Regions from separate parts of the Hydrogenophaga sp. L310 genome, predicted to be linked through region 1. Evidence: predicted binding sites of a transcription regulator. Region 1 holds the regulator's gene; each other region holds the start of a gene.

Region 1 (4,950 bases):
GTCGGGTTCCAGGAGGGCAAGGACTTTGTCCGACTGAGCAAGCCGGTGCCGGTCAGCACGCCACCGGGGCAGGTGGAAGTGGTGGAGTTTTTTGCCTACTCCTGCATCCACTGTCACCATTTCGAGCCGCTGCTCGACGCCTGGATCAAGAAGCTGCCCGCCGATGTGAAGGTGCGCCGCGTGCCGGTGGCCTTCAACACGGCTTTTGTGCCCATGCAGCGCCTGTATTTCGCGCTGGAATCCATGGGCCTGGTCGATGCCCTGCACCAGAAGGTGTTCAAGGCTTTTCACGAAGAGCGCTTGCCGCTGACCACGGCGCCGGCCATCACCGCCTGGGTGGAGAAGCAGGGTGTTGACCGTGAAAAATTCACCGGTTTCTTCAACGGCAGTGCCATCAAGATGGCCGAGGCCGCCATCGGGCTGCAGAACGCTTATGACGTTGAAGGCACACCAGCGCTGGGTGTGGCGGGCCGTTTTTACATCGGTGGGCAGGGTCCGCGCACGATGCTGATTGCCGATTCACTCATTGCTGAAGCACGCAAAACCTGATCCCGGGTTCCCCGTGCCGCGAGCAAGACCCGCTGCAGGCGGGTCTTGTGCTTTTCGGGTCGGTTCATTGAGCGCTGGACGCCGACAAGTGGCCTTTGCACCGTTACAATGAATGCAAGATTTGTGCCCTATTAAAGCCATGCCCACACACCACCTTCCCCCCCCATGGATCCGCAGTCTCTTTGTCACGATGGCCGGTCTGGTGCTGGCAGGCGCGGCCCAGGCGGAGCTGGCCGACAAAGACAAGCCCATGAACATCGAGGCGGACTCGCTGCGCTACGAAGACACGCGGCAGACCAGCGTCTTCACCGGCAATGTCCTGATCACCAAGGGCACCATCGTCATGCGGGGCAGCAAGATGGACGTGCGCCAGGATCCGCAGGGCAACCAGTTTGGCGTGGTGACCGGCACGGCGGCAGCGCCTGGTTTCTTCCGCCAGAAGCGCGAAGGTCTGGACGAGTGGATCGAAGGCGAGGGTGAGCGCATCGAATACGACAGCAAGGCCCAGACCGTGGTGTTCACCGGCAGCGCCGTCTTGCGCCGCTACCGCGGCACCCAGCTGAACGACGAAAGTGTGGGCAACCAGATCACCTACAACAGCCTGACCGAGGTGTTCACCGTCAAGGGTGGACCCGCCAACCGCACGGCCGCCAACCCCTCGGGTCGCGTGCGTGCCATGCTCACGCCCATTCCCGATGCGGCGTCCCCGGCACCCGCCCCGACCGATCCTGCCAAGCTGCGACCCAGCACCGATCTCAACGAGAAGCAGAAGTGACGACCATGCTCATGGCCAGCACGCCTCAGGCGATGGCGGTGCGCAGCAGTCTGGAAGTCCGGGGTCTGAAGAAATCCTATGGCACCCGCACGGTGGTCAAGGATGTCTCGCTCAAGGTCGACAAAGGTGAAGTGGTCGGCCTGCTGGGCCCGAACGGCGCCGGCAAGACCACCTCGTTCTACATGATCGTGGGCCTGCTGCGTGCCGATGGCGGGCAGATCCTGCTCGACGGCCAGCGCATCGAAGGCTTGCCGATCCACCGCCGTGCCCGGCTGGGCCTGGGTTACCTGCCACAAGAGGCCTCGATCTTCCGCAAACTCACGGTGGCGCAGAACGTGCGCGCCGTTCTGGAGCTGCAGCACGATGTGGATGGCAAACCCCTGACCGAAGCAGAAATCGGCAGCCGCCTCGATGAACTGCTCAAGGACCTGCGGGTGGACCATCTGCGCGATTCGCCGGCGCCCGCCCTTTCCGGGGGCGAGCGGCGCCGGGTGGAAATCGCCCGGGCCCTGGCCACGCGCCCGCGCTTCATCCTGCTGGACGAACCCTTTGCCGGCATCGACCCGATTGCGGTTCTGGAGATCCAGCACATCATCGGTTTTCTGAAGTCCAGGGGCATCGGTGTGCTGATCACCGATCACAACGTGCGCGAAACCCTGGGCATCTGCGACCACGCCTACATCATCAGCGACGGCCATGTTCTGGCCAGCGGTCCCACCGCAGAGATCGTGGAAAACGCCGAAGTACGCCGTGTGTACCTGGGCGAGAACTTCCGCATGTGAACATGACCGCCACGCTCGTCATTGCATGTACTTCGCGGCCCCCCGAGGGGGTTGATTCGCCTTGGGGCGGCCCGGCGGCGTCTTGTGGCCCCCACGCCTTGCCGCTGCGCGGCGCGCTGCCCCCCAAGGGGGTTGATTCGCCTTGGGGCGGCCCGGCGGCGAATCTCCGTTTCCCACTGCTGTACGCCCAGGCATGAAGCAAGGCCTCTCCCTGCGTGTATCGCAGCACCTGGCGCTCACGCCCCAGTTGCAGCAATCGATCCGCCTGCTGCAACTCTCCACGCTGGAAATGGCGCAGGAGGTCGAGCAGATGCTCGACGAAAACCCGTTTCTGGAGCGCACGGAAGAGATCGCCGAGCGCGAGGCTTTCGGTCTGGAGCAGGTCGATGCGCCGGTGAGCGCCGGCGAACAGATCGCCGATGCCGCGCTGCCGGTGGCCGACGCCGTGGCCGCCCCCGCCGAATTTGACGGCCCGCTGCCTGACCGCGTCAGCAGCACGTCCGACGCGCCCGCCGACAGCGGCTCAGGCGACGAGATCGAAAGCCGGCTCGACGGGGCCACCCCGGTGGAAGAAAGCTGGGAAGGCGACGGCACGGTCGAGATGGCGCCTGACGACAGCGAATGGGGCGGCGACGCACCGGCGCGCAACAGCGGCTCCGGTGGCGACGACGAAACCGCCAGCGCAGCCGACCTGGCCCGCAGTCCCGTCAGCCTCCAGGACCACCTGCACGAGCAGGCCCGCTGCCTGCGGCTGAGCGACGAGGACGCGGCGGCGCTGTATTTCCTCATCGAATCGCTCAACGACGATGCCTACCTCGAAGACGACATGGCCGAGCTCGCCCTGGACTTCTGGCGGCTCATGCACGGCCGCGAGGCCACCTCGCCTGCCATCGAAGAGCTGGAGGCCGTCGAAGCGCAGCTGCGCATGGCCCTGGGCTGGCTGCAGCACATGGAGCCCACCGGCGTGGGTGCGCGCAACCTCGGCGAATGCCTGCGCCTGCAGATCGAAGAGCTGCGCAACACCCCCGAAGCGCGCGCGGCGCTGGCCATCTGCAACCAGTCGATGGAGCTGGTGGCCAAACGCGACATCAAGCGTCTGTGCGCCCTGTGCGGCATCGACGACGAAACGGCGCGCGCCGCGCTGGGTGTCATCGCGCGGCTTGAACCCAAACCCGGGCGCCGTTTCATCGATGTGGAGCGCAACGTGGTCGTGCCCGACGTCATCGTCACACGCGCCGGCCGGGGCTTCAAGGTCATCCTGAATCCCGACGTGATGCCGCGCCTGCGCGTGCACGACGTGTACGCCAACGCCATGCGGCAAAACCGCGGCGGTCGCGACAACGGCGGCGAAGCCGGCCACGCCGCCATGCAGCAGCGCCTGCAGGAAGCGCGCTGGTTCATCAAGAACATCCAGCAGCGTTTCGACACCATCCTGCGCGTATCGAGTGCCATCGTCGAGCGCCAGCGCAACTTCTTCATGCACGGCGAACTCGCCATGCGCCCGCTGGTGCTGCGCGAGATCGCCGACGAGCTGGGCCTGCACGAGTCCACCATCAGCCGCGTGACCACCGCCAAGTACATGGCCACGCCGTTCGGCACCTACGAGCTCAAGTACTTCTTCGGCTCTTCGCTCGGCACCGAAACCGGCGGCAACGCGTCGAGCACCGCGGTGCGCGCCCTGCTCAAACAGTTCATCGCCTCCGAAGAGCCCAAGAAACCGCTGTCCGACAACCAGCTCTCCGACCTGCTCAAGGAGCAGGGCATCGAGTGCGCGCGCCGCACCGTGGCCAAGTACCGCGAGGCACTTCGCATCGCACCGGCCAACCTTAGAAAAAGCCTGTGAATCAATTGAAGTTGTTTCTCCCCTGTGCGGCCGGCGTGGAGGACATGCTCGCCGACGAGGTGCAGCGCATCACCAACGAACCGCTGGCCTTCAAGGCCCGCGGCGGTGTGGGCATCAAGGCCTCGTGGCGCGACGCCATGCGCCTGAACCTGTACAGCCGCCTGAGCCAGCGCGTGCTGGTGCAGCTCTGGCACGGTGGTTACCGCGGCGAGCAGGACCTGTACAACGCAGCCAGCGAGATCGCCTGGGAAATCTGGTTCACGCCGCAGCAGACCATCAAGGTCGAGATCACCGCGCAGCACAGCCCGCTGACCAGCCTCAACTTCGCCGCACTGAAGATCAAGGACGCGATCTGTGATCGCTTCCGCGACAAGCGCGGCGAACGCCCCAGCGTGGACACCACCTGGCCCGACGTGCGCATCTACGCCCACGTCACCACCGAAGAACTCACGCTCTACATCGACACCTCGGGTGAGCCGCTGTTCAAGCGAGGCTGGCGTGAAGACAAGGGCGATGCACCGCTGAAGGAAACGCTGGCCGCGGCCATGATCGCCGCCACCGGCTGGAACGGCGGCGAAGCCGAAACGCTGGACGCCATCACCCCGCTGTACGACCCCTGCTGCGGCAGCGGTACGGTGGTGATCGAGGCCGCGCAGATCGCGCTCAACATCCCGCCCGGGATGCTGCGCCGCTTCGCGTTTGAAAAAATGCTGCCGTTCCAGCAGCATGTGTGGCACGCCATCCAGGACGAAGCCGAACGCGACATGCGCCCTTGGCCCGAAGGCCATGCGCCCATCGTCTTCGGCAGCGACGTCTCGTTCCGCATGGTCGATTTCGCGCAGCGCAACGCCGAGCGCGCGGGCGTGGCCCACGCCATTGAACTGCGCGGCGGCGACGCCCTGCAGCGTATGCCGCCCACCCAGAAACCCGGTGTGATGCTGCTCAACCCGCCCTACGGCGAGCGCATCGCCGCGGCCGGTGTGGCTGGAGAAAACGCCAGT
Region 2 (4,950 bases), on a different contig from region 1:
CGAACGCGCGCAGCTCCAGCAGGCCCAGGCGGCCGGTGGGCGAGTCGGGTGAGAACAGTTTGTCGATGCAGAACTCGCTGCGGTGCGTGTTGCCGGTGACGTCGATCAGGATGTTGCGCAGCGTGCGGTCGACCAGCCAGGGCGGCATGAAACTGTCGCCCCCACGCTCCCCCGCTGCGCGAGGTCCGCTGCCCCCCGAGGGGGCTGCCCCGCCTTGGGGCGGCCCGGCGGCGGGTCCTTGCCCGTAGCGGCTGCTTTGTTTGGCGATTTCTTGCAGTGCGATCTCCAGCTCGTACAGCTGGTCGTTGCGCGCCTCGTCCACGCGCGGCGCCTGGCTGGTCGGGCCGATGAACATGCCGCTGAACAGGTAGGAGAGCGACGGGTGGTTGTGCCAGTAGGCGACCAGGCTGCCCAGCAGTTCGGGGCGGCGCAGGAAAGGCGAGTCGGCCGGCGTGGCGCCGCCGAGCACAAAGTGGTTGCCACCGCCGGTGCCGGTGTGGCGGCCATCGGTCATGAACTTCTCGGCGCACAGGCGCGTCTGGTGCGCGGCCTCGTACAGGAACTCGGTGCGTTCGACCAGTTCGTCCCAGCTGCTGCTGGGGTGGATGTTGACTTCGATGACGCCCGGGTCGGGCGTGACCTGCAGCATCTTCAGGCGCGGGTCGCGCGGCGGCGGGTAGCCTTCGAGCACGATGGTCATGCCCAGCTTCTCGGCCGTGTCTTCCACCGCGGAGAGCAGATCCAGGTAGTCTTCGAGGCGCTGCATGGGCGGCATGAACACGTAGAGGTGCTGCGTCTTGCCGCCACCGGCTTTTTCGGCCTTGGGGCCGTTGGCGCGGTGCGGGTCGCGCGACTCGACCACCAGCGCGGTGCGCGTGAGCCAGGCGGCCGATTCGTGGCGCTGCGGGAACCTGGACGACAGCGCCTGCGCGGGCGCGGCGCCCGGGCCGGGCTGGCCAGGACGCAGGCCGTCGATGGCCGGGCCGGGGGCATCAAAGTCCATGCCCTGCATGGACACCATGCCACCTTCGGCAAAACCACCGCCCACCTGGTGCGGCGACACCTGGTGTTTCACGGTGGCGCCGCGCGGCAGCGGGTCGCGCGCGGTGTGCGGGTCCTGCTCGATGTGGTAGGGGTAGTCGGCCGCCGACACCCAGGGCAGGGAGTCCAGCGGCAGGCGGTAGCCCATGGGCGAATCGCCGGGCACGAGGTACATGCGCTCGTCGCGGAAGAACCACGGGCCGGTGGACCAGACGGTGCCGGAAACGCGGTGGTAGCTGCTCTTGCCGTTGCTGGAAGGCTGTCCGGTGTCGTTGGCCTGCAGCGGCAGCACGTAGCCCACGGTGGCGTCCAGCCCCTGCGTGAAGACGCGGCGCAGGCGCGCGCGCTCCAGCTCGTCGTCGAGCTTGGCGTCGAACGGATCCACGTTCACCGGCAGGCGGCGTTCGCGCCAGAGGAAATACCAGGTGTCCTCGTAGCCGGGCGTGATGAATTGTGTGGACACGCCCAGCTTGCGCGCGAGGGCCTGCGTGAAGCGGCGCGCGTCTTCGCTGTCGTATGCCGCCACATCGCGTTCGTCGGCCAGCAGGGCCGGGTTGTTCCAGCAGGGCTGGCCGTCGGCGCGCCAGAAGATCGAGAGCGCCCAGCGCGGCAGCTGCTCGCCGGGATACCACTTGCCCTGGCCCATGTGCACGAAGCCGCCGTGGCCGTATTGCTCGCGCAGGCGGCCCAGCAGCTCGGTGGCATAGCCACGTTTGGTGGGGCCGAGCGCGTCGGTGTTCCACTCGGCGGCGTCGCGGTCGGTCACGGCCACGTAGGTGGGTTCGCCGCCCATGGTGAGGCGCACGTCGTGTTTCACCAGGTCGGCATCGACCTTCTGGCCCAGCGTGACCATGCTGGCCCACTGCTCCTCGGTGTAGGGCTTGGTCACGCGCGGCGATTCGTAGACACGTGTCACGCCCATGTGGTGCTCGAAGGTGACTTCGCACTTGTCCATGGCGCCTTCCACCGGCGCCGCGCTGGACGGCTGCGGCGTGCAGGCCAGCGGGATGTGGCCTTCACCGGCCAGCAGGCCGGAGGTGGGATCGAGCCCGATCCAGCCGGCGCCGGGCAGGAAGACCTCGCACCAGGCGTGCAGGTCGGTGAAGTCTTTTTCGGGGCCGCTCGGGCCGTCGATGCTTTTCACATCGGGCGCGAGCTGGATCAGGTAGCCCGAGACGAAGCGCGCGGCCAGGCCCAGGTGGCGCAGCATCTGCACCAGCAGCCAGCCGGTGTCGCGGCAGGAACCGCTCTTGAGCTTGAGCGTTTCTTCGGGTGTCTGTACGCCCGGCTCCATGCGGATGGTGTACGAGATGTCGCGCTGCAGCATCTGGTTCACGTCGACCAGGAAGTCGATGGTGCGGCGCTTCTTCAGGTCCACCTGGGCGAGGTAGGCCTTGAGGTCTTCGGTGAGTGGCGCGGTGGCCAGGTAGGGCGCGAGTTCCTGCAGCTGCGAGGCGTCGTAGCTGAACGGGAATTCTTCGGCGCGCGGCTCCAGGAAAAAGTCAAAGGGGTTGTGCACCGCCATCTCGACCACCAGGTCGATCGTGACCTTGAACTCGGTGGTGGGCTCGGGGAACACCAGGCGCGCCTGGTAGTTGGCGAACGGGTCCTGCTGCCAGTTGATGAAGTGGCCCGCCGGTTCGATCTTCTGCGAGTACGACAGCACCTTGGTGCGGCTGTGCGGTGCGGGGCGCAGGCGCACCACCTGGGGACCGAGTTTGACCAGGCGGTCGTACCGATAATGGGTGATGTGGCTCAGGGCAACATGAATGGCCATGCTGGTGTCTTTCAACAGGGGGAAGAAAACGATGGGTCCGCGGACGAGAAAAGGGTCGTCGCGGCTTGCTGCCATGCTAGCAAGTCTTGCGCCACGGCTGTGTGACAAAGCTGCCCTGTGCGGGCCCAGGGTACCGGGCTGAGCATGGCGGGCCTGGCGTTGGCCTGGCTGCCCGGGTGGGTGTTCGGGGTTGCCTGGCAGTTGCAGCAGGTCGCGCTCTGGCCTTGGCAGGGGTACGGGGGGCTGCTGTTCGCCAGTGGGCTGCTGATGGCCTGGCTGCTGTGGCGGGGCTCACCGGGTGGGCGTCGGTCGGCGTGGGTCCTGGTGCTGGCGATGGCGGCCGGTGCGTGGGCGGGAGCGGGCCTGACCGGCCTGCGCGCAGCCCACTTTGCATCGCAGGCGCTCGACCCGGCCCTGCAGGGCCTTGACATCGAAGTCACCGGGCGCATCGCCTCGATGCCACAGCGACTGGCCGACGGTGCTCGTTTCGAGCTGGCGGTGGAGTCCGCCGCCCGCGACGGCCGGCCGGTGCGCTTGCCCCCGTTGCTGCAACTGGGCTGGTTCAGTCGGGCGGGGTCCAAAGGCGATGGGGCTGCCCCCGGCCCCGACTGGCGCGCGGGGGACCGCTGGCGTTTCAGCGTGCGTTTGCGCAGTCCGCACGGCAACGCCAACCCGCATGGTTTTGACCGCGAGCGCTGGCTATGGGAAAACGGCATCGGCGCCACCGGCTACGTGCGCAACGGACCGCGCGACCCGGTCCCGCAGTATCTGGGGGGCAGCAGCTGGTACCCGCTGGAGGCGGTGCGTCAGACGGTCGGCGAGCGCATCACCGGCCAGGTGGCCGACCCCCGCAGCGCTGGTGTGCTAGCGGCCCTCGTGGTGGGCGATCAGAGCGCCATCGAGCGCGCCGACTGGGACCTCTTTCGCACCACCGGCGTGGCCCACCTCATGAGCATCTCGGGTCTGCACGTCACCATGTTCGCCTGGCTTGCGATCTGGCTGGTGGGTGGCCTCTGGCGCCGTCTGGCGTTTGTCTGGCCGCGAGCCCTGCTGGCGGTGCCGGTGCCGTGGGCCGCCGGATTCGGTGGCGTGGCGCTGGCGGCGGCGTACGCCCTGTTTTCGGGCTGGGGCGTGCCCTCGCAGCGCACCGTGCTGATGCTGGCCGTTGTGGTGGGCTTGCGCCTGCTGGCCCGTCAATGGCCGTGGCCCGTGGTCTGGCTGGTTGCCATGGCCGCGGTGTTGCTGCTCGATCCCTGGGCGCTGCTGCAGCCCGGTTTCTGGCTCAGTTTCGTGGCCGTGGCGATCCTGTTTGCGACCGACCCGGGGCGGCGAGTGCGCTTTGAAGCAGCGCCGTTGACCGGGCACGAGGCACCCACCCGCACCCGGCGGTTCAATGCTGCGGCGCTGGGCATGCTGCGCGAACAATCGGTGGTGACGGTGGCCCTGGCGCCACTCTCGCTGTTGCTGTTTGGCCAGTTTTCGCTCGTCAGCCTGGTGGCCAACCTGCTGGCGATCCCGTGGGTGACGCTGGTCATCACGCCGCTGGCGATGCTGGGGGTGGCGGTACCGGCCTTCTGGGATCTGGCCGCCCTGGCGGTGCAGGGACTGGGCGGCTGGCTGGCCTGGCTCGCGCAATGGCCTTCTGCCGCTGTGTTCCGGCCCATACCGCCCTTGCCGCTGGCGCTCGCCGGGGTGCTGGGCGGCGCCTTGCTGGTGATGCGCTGGCCCTGGGCCACCCGGCTGGCCGGACTGGTGCTGTTGTGGCCGGTGCTGAGTTGGCAGCCGCCGCGTCCGGCGCCGGGGGAGTTTGATGTGATGGCGCTGGACGTGGGGCAGGGCAGCGCGGTGCTGGTGCGCACGGCAGGGCACAGCCTGCTGTACGACACCGGGCCGCGTTATTCGCCCACCAGCGACGCCGGGCAGCGTGTCGTGGTGCCGCTGCTGCGCGCCCTGGGCGAGCGACCCGACACGGTGGTGGTGAGCCACCGCGACAGCGATCACGCCGGTGGTTCCGCAGCGGTGCAGACCGAATGGCCCGAGGCCCGCTGGTTGTCGTCCTTCGATGCCGACCCGGGCCGGCGCTGCACCGCCGGCCAGCGCTGGAGCTGGGACGGGGTGGACTTCGAGATCCT
Region 3 (4,950 bases), on a different contig from region 1:
GCCCACCGGCGCGTCGTGGGGGCTGTTTGCCCCCGCCGGCACACCCAAGGCCATTGCCGACAAGCTGGCAAAGGCGCTGGAGCGCGCCCTGGCCGAGCCGGACACGCAGGCACGCATGCAGCGCATCAGCGCCATGCCCGCCTGGGGCTCGCCGGCCGAACTGATGCGCGGGGTAGACAACGACTTCCGCTTCTACGGCGAACTGCTGCCCGCCATCGGCCTGAATGCCGAGGACTGAGAGGCCGAAAGCCTGGCACCGACGTTATCGAACCAAAGAAAGATCCCGAACCATGAAACTGCTGCAAGTCACTTCCCGCTTCACCCGTCTGGGCATGCTGACGGCCGTGGGTCTGACGGCCGCGCTGGCCGCCGCCGGAGCCCAGGCTCAGGCTCAGGCCGCCTGGCCAGCCCAGCCCATCAAGGTCATCGTGCCGTACCCGGCCGGTGGCAACGCCGATGCCATCGCACGGCTTATCAGCAGCAAGGTCGCGGCAAGCCTGGGCCAGAGCCTGGTGATCGAGAACAAGGCCGGCGCCGGTGGCACGATCGGCGCCCAACAGGCCGCACGAAGTCCCGGCGATGGCTATACCTTCCTGATGACGCCCAATGCCGTGGTCAACCTGACCCCCCTGTTGCGCAAGGTGCCCTATGACCCCCTGGAGGACCTGCTGCCGGTCGCCATGATGTCCAGCAGCTACGGTCTGGTGGCCGCACGCAAGGATCTACCGGCCAACACCATGGCCGAATTCATTGCGTTGGCGAAGAAGGACCCCGGCAAGCTGAACTTCGGCTCGGTCGGGGCGGGCACGGCCACGCACATCAACGGCGAGATCGTGCACCTCAAGACCGGCATCCAGCTCACCCATGTGCCGTACAAAGGATCTGCCGAGTCGCTGGCCGACCTGCTGGGCGGGCGCATCGACGTGATCTACGACCCGGTGGCGCTGGCCCAGATCAAGTCGGGCAACCTCAAGGCGCTGGCCGTGACCAGCCCCGAGCGCCACCCCGAGCTGCCGGCCGTTCCCACGCTGCGCGAGCAGAAACTGGACATACCCGGAGGCACCTGGTTCGGCGTTTTTGCCCCGCGTGGCACGCCGCCGGCGATCATTGCCCGCATGGACGCCGAAGTCGGCAAGGCGGTCAATGCACCGGACGCCCGTGCCCTGATGGCCCAGTTCAGCCAGTACCCGGATTACAAGGGAGCCGAAGCCTTTGGGCGCGGCATCCGTGAGGAAACGTCATTCTTCAAGAACCTGATCGCACAGACCGGGCTCAAGATCGAGTGAGTCGCTGTCGGTCTCAGCGAAGCCGCGGCGCCTTCGGGCGCCGTTTTGCATGGTGCGCCAGCCTCAGCACTGTGGCTGAAGTGGTGCCACCTGCTTCAGGGTGAAACCCAGAAGGTGCTGACGCATTCCACGATGCCGGTGCTGACAGATCGCTGACCGGTGGCCTGCCGCTGTCGCGCCTTGGAGGCAGGCCGGCCTCGGTGTGCAAGCAGGCTCCACCCCCACTTCACAGGAGCGCCCCATGGCCACCTACAAGGTCGGATACTTCTCGGCAGCCTTGCATCGAAGTCGATCAACCGCCTGCTCGCCAATGCGCTGGTGAAGGTCGCTCCGCCCGAGCTGGTGCTGAGCGAGATTGCGATCAAGGATCTGCCGCTCTACAGATCGGACTACGACGCCGACTGCCCGCCGGTGGCACGCGCCTTCAAACAGGCGATTGCCGAAGTCGTCCAGTTCAAGCCCGGTCTCATCACGGCCGATGGCGAGGTTACCGACGAGGGCACGAAGCAGTTCCTGCAGAACGACATGACCGACCTGCACGCCTTCATCGTGGGCGTGCTGACGGTGCTGCCGCGCAGTGCCTGACGCGTGTGAAGGGAGGGCGCCTCCGGCTCCACGGCGCCACTGATGTCGCCAGTCGGCCAGCCGGCCACCGGCGGCTCAGCTTCCCTGCCGCAGGGCCCGCCGGTATTGCACCGCCTCGGCGACATGCCCCACACCCACCGTGTCCGCCTCGGCGAGGTCGGCGATGGTGCGCGCCACGCGCAACGCGCGGTGGGTGCTGCGCGCGCTCCAGCCCAGGCGGGCAGCGGCGGTGTTGAGGAACTTGAGGGCCGCGGCATCGGCCAGGATGTGCTGGTCCAATGCCTGGCCGGCCAGCGCCTGGTTGGTGCAACCCTGCCGGACCTGGGCGCGCTCGCGCGCAGCCACCACACGCTCGCGCACCGCATCGCTCGGTTCACCGGCCACGCCGTGCAGGAGATCGTTCGGCGGCAGGGCGGGCACCTCGACGTGCAGATCGATGCGGTCCAGCAACGGGCCGCTGAGCTTGCCCTGGTAGCGCGCGATCTGGTCGGGCGTGTCGCGGCAGGCGCGGGTGGGATGGCCCAGAAAGCCGCAGGGACACGGGTTCATGGCGGCGACCAGCTGGAAGCGCGCCGGAAACTCGCTCTGCATGGCCGCGCGCGAGATGCGGATGTGGCCGCTTTCCAGCGGTTCGCGCAGCGCCTCCAGGGCGGCCCGGGGGTATTCGGGCAGTTCATCGAGGAAGAGCACACCGTGGTGCGCGAGCGAGATTTCGCCCGGCCGCGGTGGCGAGCCCCCGCCCACCAGCGCCACGGCGCTCGCGGTGTGGTGCGGTGCGCAGGTGGGGCGCTGCCCCCAGTGGTCCAGCCGAAAGCGCCCGGCTAGCGAGGCCACCGCGGCGGATTCGAGCGCTTCCGACGCGCTCATCGGCGGCAGCAGGCCGGCGAAGCGCTGGGCCAGCATGCTCTTGCCCGAGCCGGGCGGCCCGACCATCAGGACGCTGTGTCCGCCGGCCGCCGCGATCTCCAGCGCGCGTTTGGCCGCGGCCTGGCCCTTCACTTCGGCGAGATCGGCGTAGGCCACGGTCTGACCGATCTGCGTCGCGGCCAGGCGCACCCAGCCGCCGTCGTCGGGGGGTGCCTCGCCGCCCGCTGCGCTTTCGGGCAGGAACTGCGCCACCACGTCCAGCAGGTGGCGGGCGCGGTACACCTTTGCCTGCGGCACCAGCGCGGCTTCTTCGGCGCTGCCGGGCGGCAGCACCAGCCGGGAGGGTGCTGCGGTGGCGGCGTTGGCGTCGCGGTGCAGCGCCAGGCTCATCGCCAGGGCGCCGCGCACCGGGCGCAGTTCGCCGCCCAGCGAGAGTTCGCCCGCGAATTCCCAGCCCGCCAGCCGGGCGGCGTTGATCTGCCCGTTGGCGGCGAGGATGCCGAGCGCGATCGGCAGGTCGAAGCGGCCCGAGTCCTTGGGCAGATCGGCCGGGGCGAGGTTGACGGTGATGCGCTTGTTGCTGGGGAATTCGAGCCCAGCGTTGGCGATGGCCGAACGCACACGTTCGCGCGCTTCTTTCACTTCCGTGTCGGCCAGACCCACCAGCGTGAAACTGGGCAGGCCGTTGGCGAGGTGGACTTCCACCTGCACCGGACGCGCTTCCAGGCCCAGCAGCGCACGGCTGTGCACCAATGACAGACTCATCTGAATTTCCTCCCTGTTTCGGTGCACGGCAGTCCTGAAGCGCCTCTCCGGGCGTTGGAACTTCGATGCACAAATTTGGTGCCTGGGTTCGGTGGTGACAGCCACCCCAGTCGGCACGAGCGCGCCCATCATGGCACAGGCCGCCGATCCGCCGGCCACCACGCTGGCGTTGCGCGGTGTTTTCACGACAGCGCGGGTCGCCTCGGCCCGATCCGATCGGAACGCGGTTGGCACGGTCCGTGCTTGGGGGTGTAAGCGATTGAATCAAGACCATGGCGCTGCCATGAAACAGTCCGCATCCAAAGTGGTGTCAGCCCTCGTGGCCAGCACTGCCCGTGTCAGCCCCGGTGCATGCCTCACGGCGTGAGCACCACGTACTAGAAGAGGAATCACAGCATGAAAATGGTTTCAGCCATCATCAAGCCGTTCAAGCTGGACGAAGTGCGCGAAGCGCTTTCCAGCATGGGCGTGCAAGGCATCACCGTCACCGAAGTCAAGGGCTTCGGCCGCCAGAAGGGCCACACCGAGCTGTACCGCGGCGCGGAGTACGTGGTCGACTTTCTGCCCAAAGTGAAGATCGAAGCCGCCGTGGACGACGGCCTCGTGGACCGCGTGATCGAAGCCATCGAAGGCGCCGCACGCACCGGCAAGATCGGCGACGGCAAGATTTTCGTCACCGACCTCGAACAGGTGGTTCGCATCCGCACCGGTGAAACCGGCAAAGAAGCGCTCTGATCAACGCCCTGCACAAGAAAGATCATCAACATGAAAAAACTACTTGCAACCCTGTTGTTGGGCGTTGGACTGGCTTTTGGTGGCCTGAACGCCGTGGCCCAGACCACGACCGAAGCGCCGGCCGCTGTCGCAGCACCGGCTGCCGATGCGGCACCCGCGGCCGATGCGCCGGCCGCAGCACCCGCTGCCGAGGCACCGGCTGTTGAAGCCCCTGCTGCTGCTGAAGCGGCACCCGCTGAAGAGGCCGTCAAGGAAACCGTCGACAAGGGCGACGTGACCTGGATGATGATCTCCACCATCCTCGTGCTGCTGATGGTCGTGCCCGGCCTGGCCCTGTTCTACGGCGGCCTGGTGCGCAGCAAGAACATGCTGTCGGTGCTGATGCAGGTGATGGTCGTCTTCTCGCTGATCGCCGTGCTGTGGGCCGTCTACGGTTACAGCCTGGCGTTCGGTGGTGAGGGCCTGATTTTCGGCAACCTCGACAAGGTGTTCCTGAAGGGCATCACGCCCGACTCGCTCGCCGCCACGTTCACCGCTGGCGTGATGATCCCCGAGTACATCTTCATCGCCTTCCAGTGCACATTCGCCGGCATCACCTGCGCGCTGATCGTGGGATCGTTCGCCGAGCGCATCAAGTTCGGCGCCGTGCTGCTGTTCTGCGCCATCTGGTTCACGTTCAGCTACATCCCGATCGCCCACATGGTCTGGGGTA
Region 4 (4,950 bases), on a different contig from region 1:
AGCGGCAGGCCGTTCAGATAGGCCAGCCCCTGCTCGAAGCCCTGGCGCACGGCTTCCATCTCGGCACGGCGTTGTTGCAGCGGCTCGCCGGTTTCCAGCGCGCCGAGCAGCGCCAGCTTGGCAAAGCGCTGCGACAGCATGCGCTGGCGCCCGGCCATGTTGAGCATGCGCAGCGGGCTCACGGAACCGGCGCTTTCCAGACTGGCGGTCAGGCGTTCGGCGTCCTGCAGCAGCTGCTCGGCGAGCGCGTTGATGGGGCCAACCTGGTCTTGCGCGGGCTCGGCCTTGAGCGCTTTCTTCAGGACTTTCCAGGTGACCACCACGCGGTCCAGCAGATCGCCAAAAGTGGGCTGCGAGAGGTTCTTGCCGAGCAGCGCGAGGTTGGCGTCGATGCGCTGGGCCGACTCGGTCTGCAGCGTCAGGTGGCGCGCGGCCTGCACGCCCGCGAGCCGCAGCAGCCAGTGTTTGACCAGGCGCTGCGACAACATGCGCAGCTGCCCGGCGCGGTTCACGCCTTCGGCGAAGTGCGCCGACTGGATGATGTGCTGCGCCACCTGGCCGAGGCGCTGGTTGCTGTGCATCGAAGCGGTGCGCAGGATCTCGAAAGCGGCGTCGTCGCTGACCTGGCGCGCGCTCATCAGGATGCCTTTGGCGCGCTCCACGGCCTTGCGCTCCTCAAAACGCGAGGTCACGTCTTTCAGCTCATCCAGCAGGACCTGCTCGCGGCGAAAGCGGGCCTGCGCCAATTGAATCAACGGGCGCAGGCGCTGCGCGCTGTAGCCGTTGACCACCCAGGCGTGGATGCCCGAGGCCACCGCGCGCTCGATGCGTGCGGCGTCGCCGTCGTGCGTGAACACGATCACCGGGCACGGGGCCACGCTGGCCAGCGTTTGGGTGGTCTCAAACAGCGCGTCGCCGGGCTGCGGCACCTCGCCAATCACCAAGTCTGGTGCATGGCGCACCACGCCCTGCACCAATTTGCTGCCGGCATCCAGCACGGCGAGCACCTGGACCCCGCAGGCTTCCAGGTCGTTCACCAGCGGTTGAGGGCTCGCAGAGCCTTCGAGGAAAACCAGCGCAGAAGTCATATGAATCAAGGACTTGGATAAACCGGAGGATGGCACAAACGGGTCACGCAGCATCGCCGCGGGCGCCCCACTGTGCCACCCGCGGCGAGCGCCGGATCATATGGCACAGCTTTTGCATTGTCTGAGGCGAGCGTGACGAAGCGCTCGACCCCGACCGCAGCGTCGTGGGCTCTGCATACAACGACGTGTGCAGCGTGATACCGGTTTTGCAACTTGGCAAGCCCGGCTTTGGCCAACGGCCACTGAATCTGCATTTTCCCCAGACCTTTCCTGGTGCCGCATGGCGCCCGTGCGCCTCTGCGCCGGCCATGGCTTGCACCCCCCTTTTGCGAATCACAACTGGAGTAGCCGCGATGAAAAAATCTAAACTGGTGATGGTGGGCAACGGCATGGCCGGTGTGCGCACGCTCGAAGAGCTGCTGAAGATCGCGCCCGAGTTCTACGACATCACCGTCTTCGGCGCGGAGCCGCACCCCAACTACAACCGCATCCTGCTGTCGCCGGTGCTCGCGGGTGAGCAGACGCTGGAAGAGATCGTGCTGAACGACTGGTCCTGGTACACCGACCACGGCATCACCCTGCACGCCGGCTACAAGGTCACCGAGGTGGACCGCATCAAGCGCATCGTGCACGCGGTCGGCCCGAACGGCGAGAAGGTCTCGGCCGAATACGACCGCCTGATCATGGCCACCGGCTCCAACCCCTTCATCCTGCCCATCCCCGGCAAAGACCTGGAGGGCGTGCTCGCCTACCGCGACATCGCCGACACCCAGGCCATGATCGACGCGGCCAAGACCTACAAACACGCGGTGGTCATCGGCGGCGGCTTGCTCGGCCTGGAAGCGGCCAACGGCCTGATGAAGCGCGGCATGACAGTGAGCGTGGTGCACGTGGCCCCGTGGCTGATGGAGCGCCAGCTCGACGACGTGGCCGGCAAGATGCTGCAGGCCTCGCTGGAAGAGCGCGGCATGAAGTTCCTGATCGGCGCGCAGACGCAGGAGCTGGTGGGCGACAAGGACGATGGCAAAGGCGGCCGCGTGAAGGCCATCCGCTTCAAGGACGGCACCGAGGTACCGGCAGACCTTGTGGTGATGGCCGTGGGCATCCGCCCCAACACGGCGCTGGCCGAGAGCATGCGCCTGCATGTGAACAAGGGCATCGTGGTGAGCGACACCATGCAGACCATCACCGACGCGCGCATCTACGCGGTGGGCGAATGCGCGGCGCACCGCGGCATCGCCTACGGCCTGGTGGCGCCGCTGTTCGAGCAGGGCAAGGTGCTGGCCACGCACCTGGCCGAGTTCGGCATCGGCCGCTACACCGGCTCGCTCACCTCCACCAAACTCAAGGTCACGGGCATCGACCTCTTCAGCGCTGGCAACTTCACCGGCGGCGACGACACCGAAGAAATCGTCATGAGCGACCCCTCGGGCGGCGTCTACAAGAAGCTCGTGATCCAGGGCGACAAGCTGATCGGCGCCTGCCTCTACGGCGACACGGTGGACGGCAGCTGGTACTTCAAGCTGCTGCGCGACGGCCGCAGCGTGGCCGACATCCGCGACAAGCTGATGTTTGGCGAGAGCAACATCGGCGACGTGGGCCACCAGGGCCAGAACAAGGCCGCCGCCATGAAAGACAGCGACGAGGTCTGCGGCTGCAACGGCGTGACCAAGGGCACCATCTGCAAGGCGATCCGCGACAAGGGCCTGTTCACACTGGACGAAGTCAAGAAGCACACCAAGGCCAGCGCCTCGTGCGGCTCCTGCACGGGTCTGGTTGAACAGATCCTCATGTTCACCGCCGGCGGCGACTACTCGGCCACGCCCAAGCTCAAGGCCATGTGCGGCTGCACCGAACACGGCCACGAAGCCGTGCGCGAAGCGATCCGCACGCCGCTGGCCGACGGCAGCAAGCTGCTGACCACCGCTGCGGTGTTCTCGCACCTGGGCTGGAAGACGCCCAACGGCTGCGCCAGCTGCCGCCCGGCCGTCAACTACTACCTGATCAGCACCTGGCCCAAGGCCGCGAAGGACGATCCGCAGAGCCGCTACATCAACGAGCGCTCGCACGCCAACATCCAGAAAGACGGCACCTACAGCGTGATCCCGCGCATGTGGGGCGGCGAGACCACGGCCGACGAGCTGCGCCGCATCGCCGACGTGGTGGACAAATACAAGATCCCCACCGTCAAGGTCACCGGCGGACAACGCATCGACCTGCTGGGCGTGAAAAAGGAAGACCTGGTCAACGTCTGGAAAGACATCGGCATGCCATCGGGCCACGCCTACGCCAAGGCCCTGCGCACGGTGAAGACCTGCGTGGGTTCCGAGTGGTGCCGCATGGGCACGCAGGACAGCACCCAGATGGGCAAGGACCTGGAAAAAGCCATGTGGCGCATGTACGCGCCGCACAAGGTGAAGTTCGCCGTCTCGGGCTGCCCGCGCAACTGCGCCGAGGCCGGCATCAAGGACGTGGGCATCATCGGCGTGGACTCGGGCTGGGAGATGTACGTGGCCGGCAACGGCGGCATCAAGACCGAGGTGGCGCACTTCTTCGTGAAGCTCAAGACCGCCGAAGAGGTGATGGAGTACACCGGCGCGTTCATGGAGCTGTACCGCACCGAAGGCTGGTACCTGGAGCGCACGGTGCACTACATCAACCGCGTGGGGCTGGACTACGTGAAGAAACGCATCCTGGACGACGCCGCCGGTCGCAAGGCGCTGTGGGAGCGCCTGCAGTTCGCGCTCGACGGCGAGCCCGATCCCTGGTTCGACTTCAAGGAAGCGGCCGTGGACACGCGCCAGTTCATCCCGCTCGTGCCCGCCTGAGGACGGTCGCCATGCAACGCAGACATCTGATGATCCTGGCCGCAGCAGCGGCCACCACCCCGGGCGTTCAGGCCCAGGTGGTGGACCTCAACGACGCCATCAACAAGGCCGGCCGCCAGCGCATGCTTTCGCAGCGCATGGGCAAGGCCTGGCTGGCGCTGGTGCACAAGACACAAAGCGCCAACGCGCAGGTGGTGCTCGACAAATCGATGGCCCTGTTCGACCGCCAGCTGGTCGAGCTCAAGGCCTATGCGCCATCGAACGACATCCGCGACACCTACGTCAAGCTCGAAGGCGCCTGGAGCGATTACAAGACCGCGCTCGTGGGCGCCGCGCCGGGCAAGCCGGGCGCAGCCGCCGTGCTGCAGGCCGATGCCCGCGTGCTGGCGCTGGCCCACCAGGGCACGCTGCAGTACGAAGCCGCCTCGGGCCGCCCGGAGGGCAAGCTGGTCAACGTGGCCGGTCGCCAGCGCATGCTCTCGCAGCGCATGGCCAAGCTCTACTTTGCGGCCACGCTGCCGATCGATGCGCCCACCGCCACCGCCGAAGTCGGCAAGGCCCGCACCGAGTTCCTGAGCGCCATGGACCTGCTGCGCAACGCCCCCGAGGCGACCGACCGCATCCGCGCGGAACTGCAATTGGCTGACGGCCAGTGGTTCTTTTTTGACCAGGCCCTGCAGCGCATGCAGACCTCGGGCGCCGCCGCCAAACCTTTGTCCGACGTGTTCGTGACGAGTGAAAACCTGCTCAGCGTCATGGACCGGGTCACCGGCATGTACGCCGCCATCAAAACCTGAGGACCCCGACATGAACCCATGGAAAGCCATCTGCCGCGTTGAAGACATCCCCGTGCTCGGTTCGCGCCGCGTGGCGCGCGACCAGGGCCTCGATGTCGCCGTGTTCCGCAACGACAAAGACGAGGTGTTCGCCCTGCTCGACCGCTGCCCGCACAAGGGCGGCCCGCTCTCGCAAGGCATCGTCTTCGGCACCAGCGTGGCCTGCCCGCTGCACAACTGGACCATCGGCCTGTGCAC

Evidence for each region. The regulator sigma-54, encoded in region 1, starts transcription at its own class of promoters, with help from an activator protein. The targets are predictions, from matches to a motif close to TGGCANGNAANCTGCTTT.
Region 2: AC0GNO_RS06335 (transglutaminase family protein) is a predicted target of sigma-54. The motif match lies at 2,895-2,912, and genes of this name have one in related genera.
Region 3: AC0GNO_RS14370 (P-II family nitrogen regulator) is a predicted target of sigma-54. The motif match lies at 3,732-3,749, and genes of this name have one in related genera.
Region 4: nirB (nitrite reductase large subunit NirB) is a predicted target of sigma-54. The motif match lies at 1,190-1,207, and genes of this name have one in related genera.

Annotation. Positions count from the first base shown of each region.
Region 1 covers NZ_JBVPZA010000007.1:197,320-202,269, forward strand. Annotated here, with positions in the region: gene AC0GNO_RS13915 (thiol:disulfide interchange protein DsbA/DsbL) at 1-549, shown strand, start outside; gene lptA (lipopolysaccharide transport periplasmic protein LptA) at 689-1,324, shown strand; gene lptB (LPS export ABC transporter ATP-binding protein) at 1,330-2,106, shown strand; gene rpoN (RNA polymerase factor sigma-54) at 2,300-3,949, shown strand; gene AC0GNO_RS13935 (THUMP domain-containing class I SAM-dependent RNA methyltransferase) at 3,946-4,950, shown strand, end outside.
Region 2 covers NZ_JBVPZA010000002.1:556,488-561,437, forward strand. Annotated here, with positions in the region: gene AC0GNO_RS06335 (transglutaminase family protein) at 1-2,818, opposite strand, end outside; gene AC0GNO_RS06340 (DNA internalization-related competence protein ComEC/Rec2) at 2,963-4,950, shown strand, end outside.
Region 3 covers NZ_JBVPZA010000008.1:48,880-53,829, reverse strand. Annotated here, with positions in the region: gene AC0GNO_RS14390 (Bug family tripartite tricarboxylate transporter substrate binding protein) at 1-238, shown strand, start outside; gene AC0GNO_RS14385 (tripartite tricarboxylate transporter substrate binding protein) at 291-1,286, shown strand; gene AC0GNO_RS14380 (hypothetical protein) at 1,605-1,871, shown strand; gene AC0GNO_RS14375 (YifB family Mg chelatase-like AAA ATPase) at 1,947-3,503, opposite strand; gene AC0GNO_RS14370 (P-II family nitrogen regulator) at 3,900-4,238, shown strand; gene AC0GNO_RS14365 (ammonium transporter) at 4,269-4,950, shown strand, end outside.
Region 4 covers NZ_JBVPZA010000002.1:282,724-287,673, reverse strand. Annotated here, with positions in the region: gene AC0GNO_RS05085 (type IV pili methyl-accepting chemotaxis transducer N-terminal domain-containing protein) at 1-1,088, opposite strand, end outside; gene nirB (nitrite reductase large subunit NirB) at 1,442-3,916, shown strand; gene AC0GNO_RS05075 (type IV pili methyl-accepting chemotaxis transducer N-terminal domain-containing protein) at 3,928-4,713, shown strand; partial or broken gene nirD (nitrite reductase small subunit NirD) at 4,724-4,950, shown strand, end outside.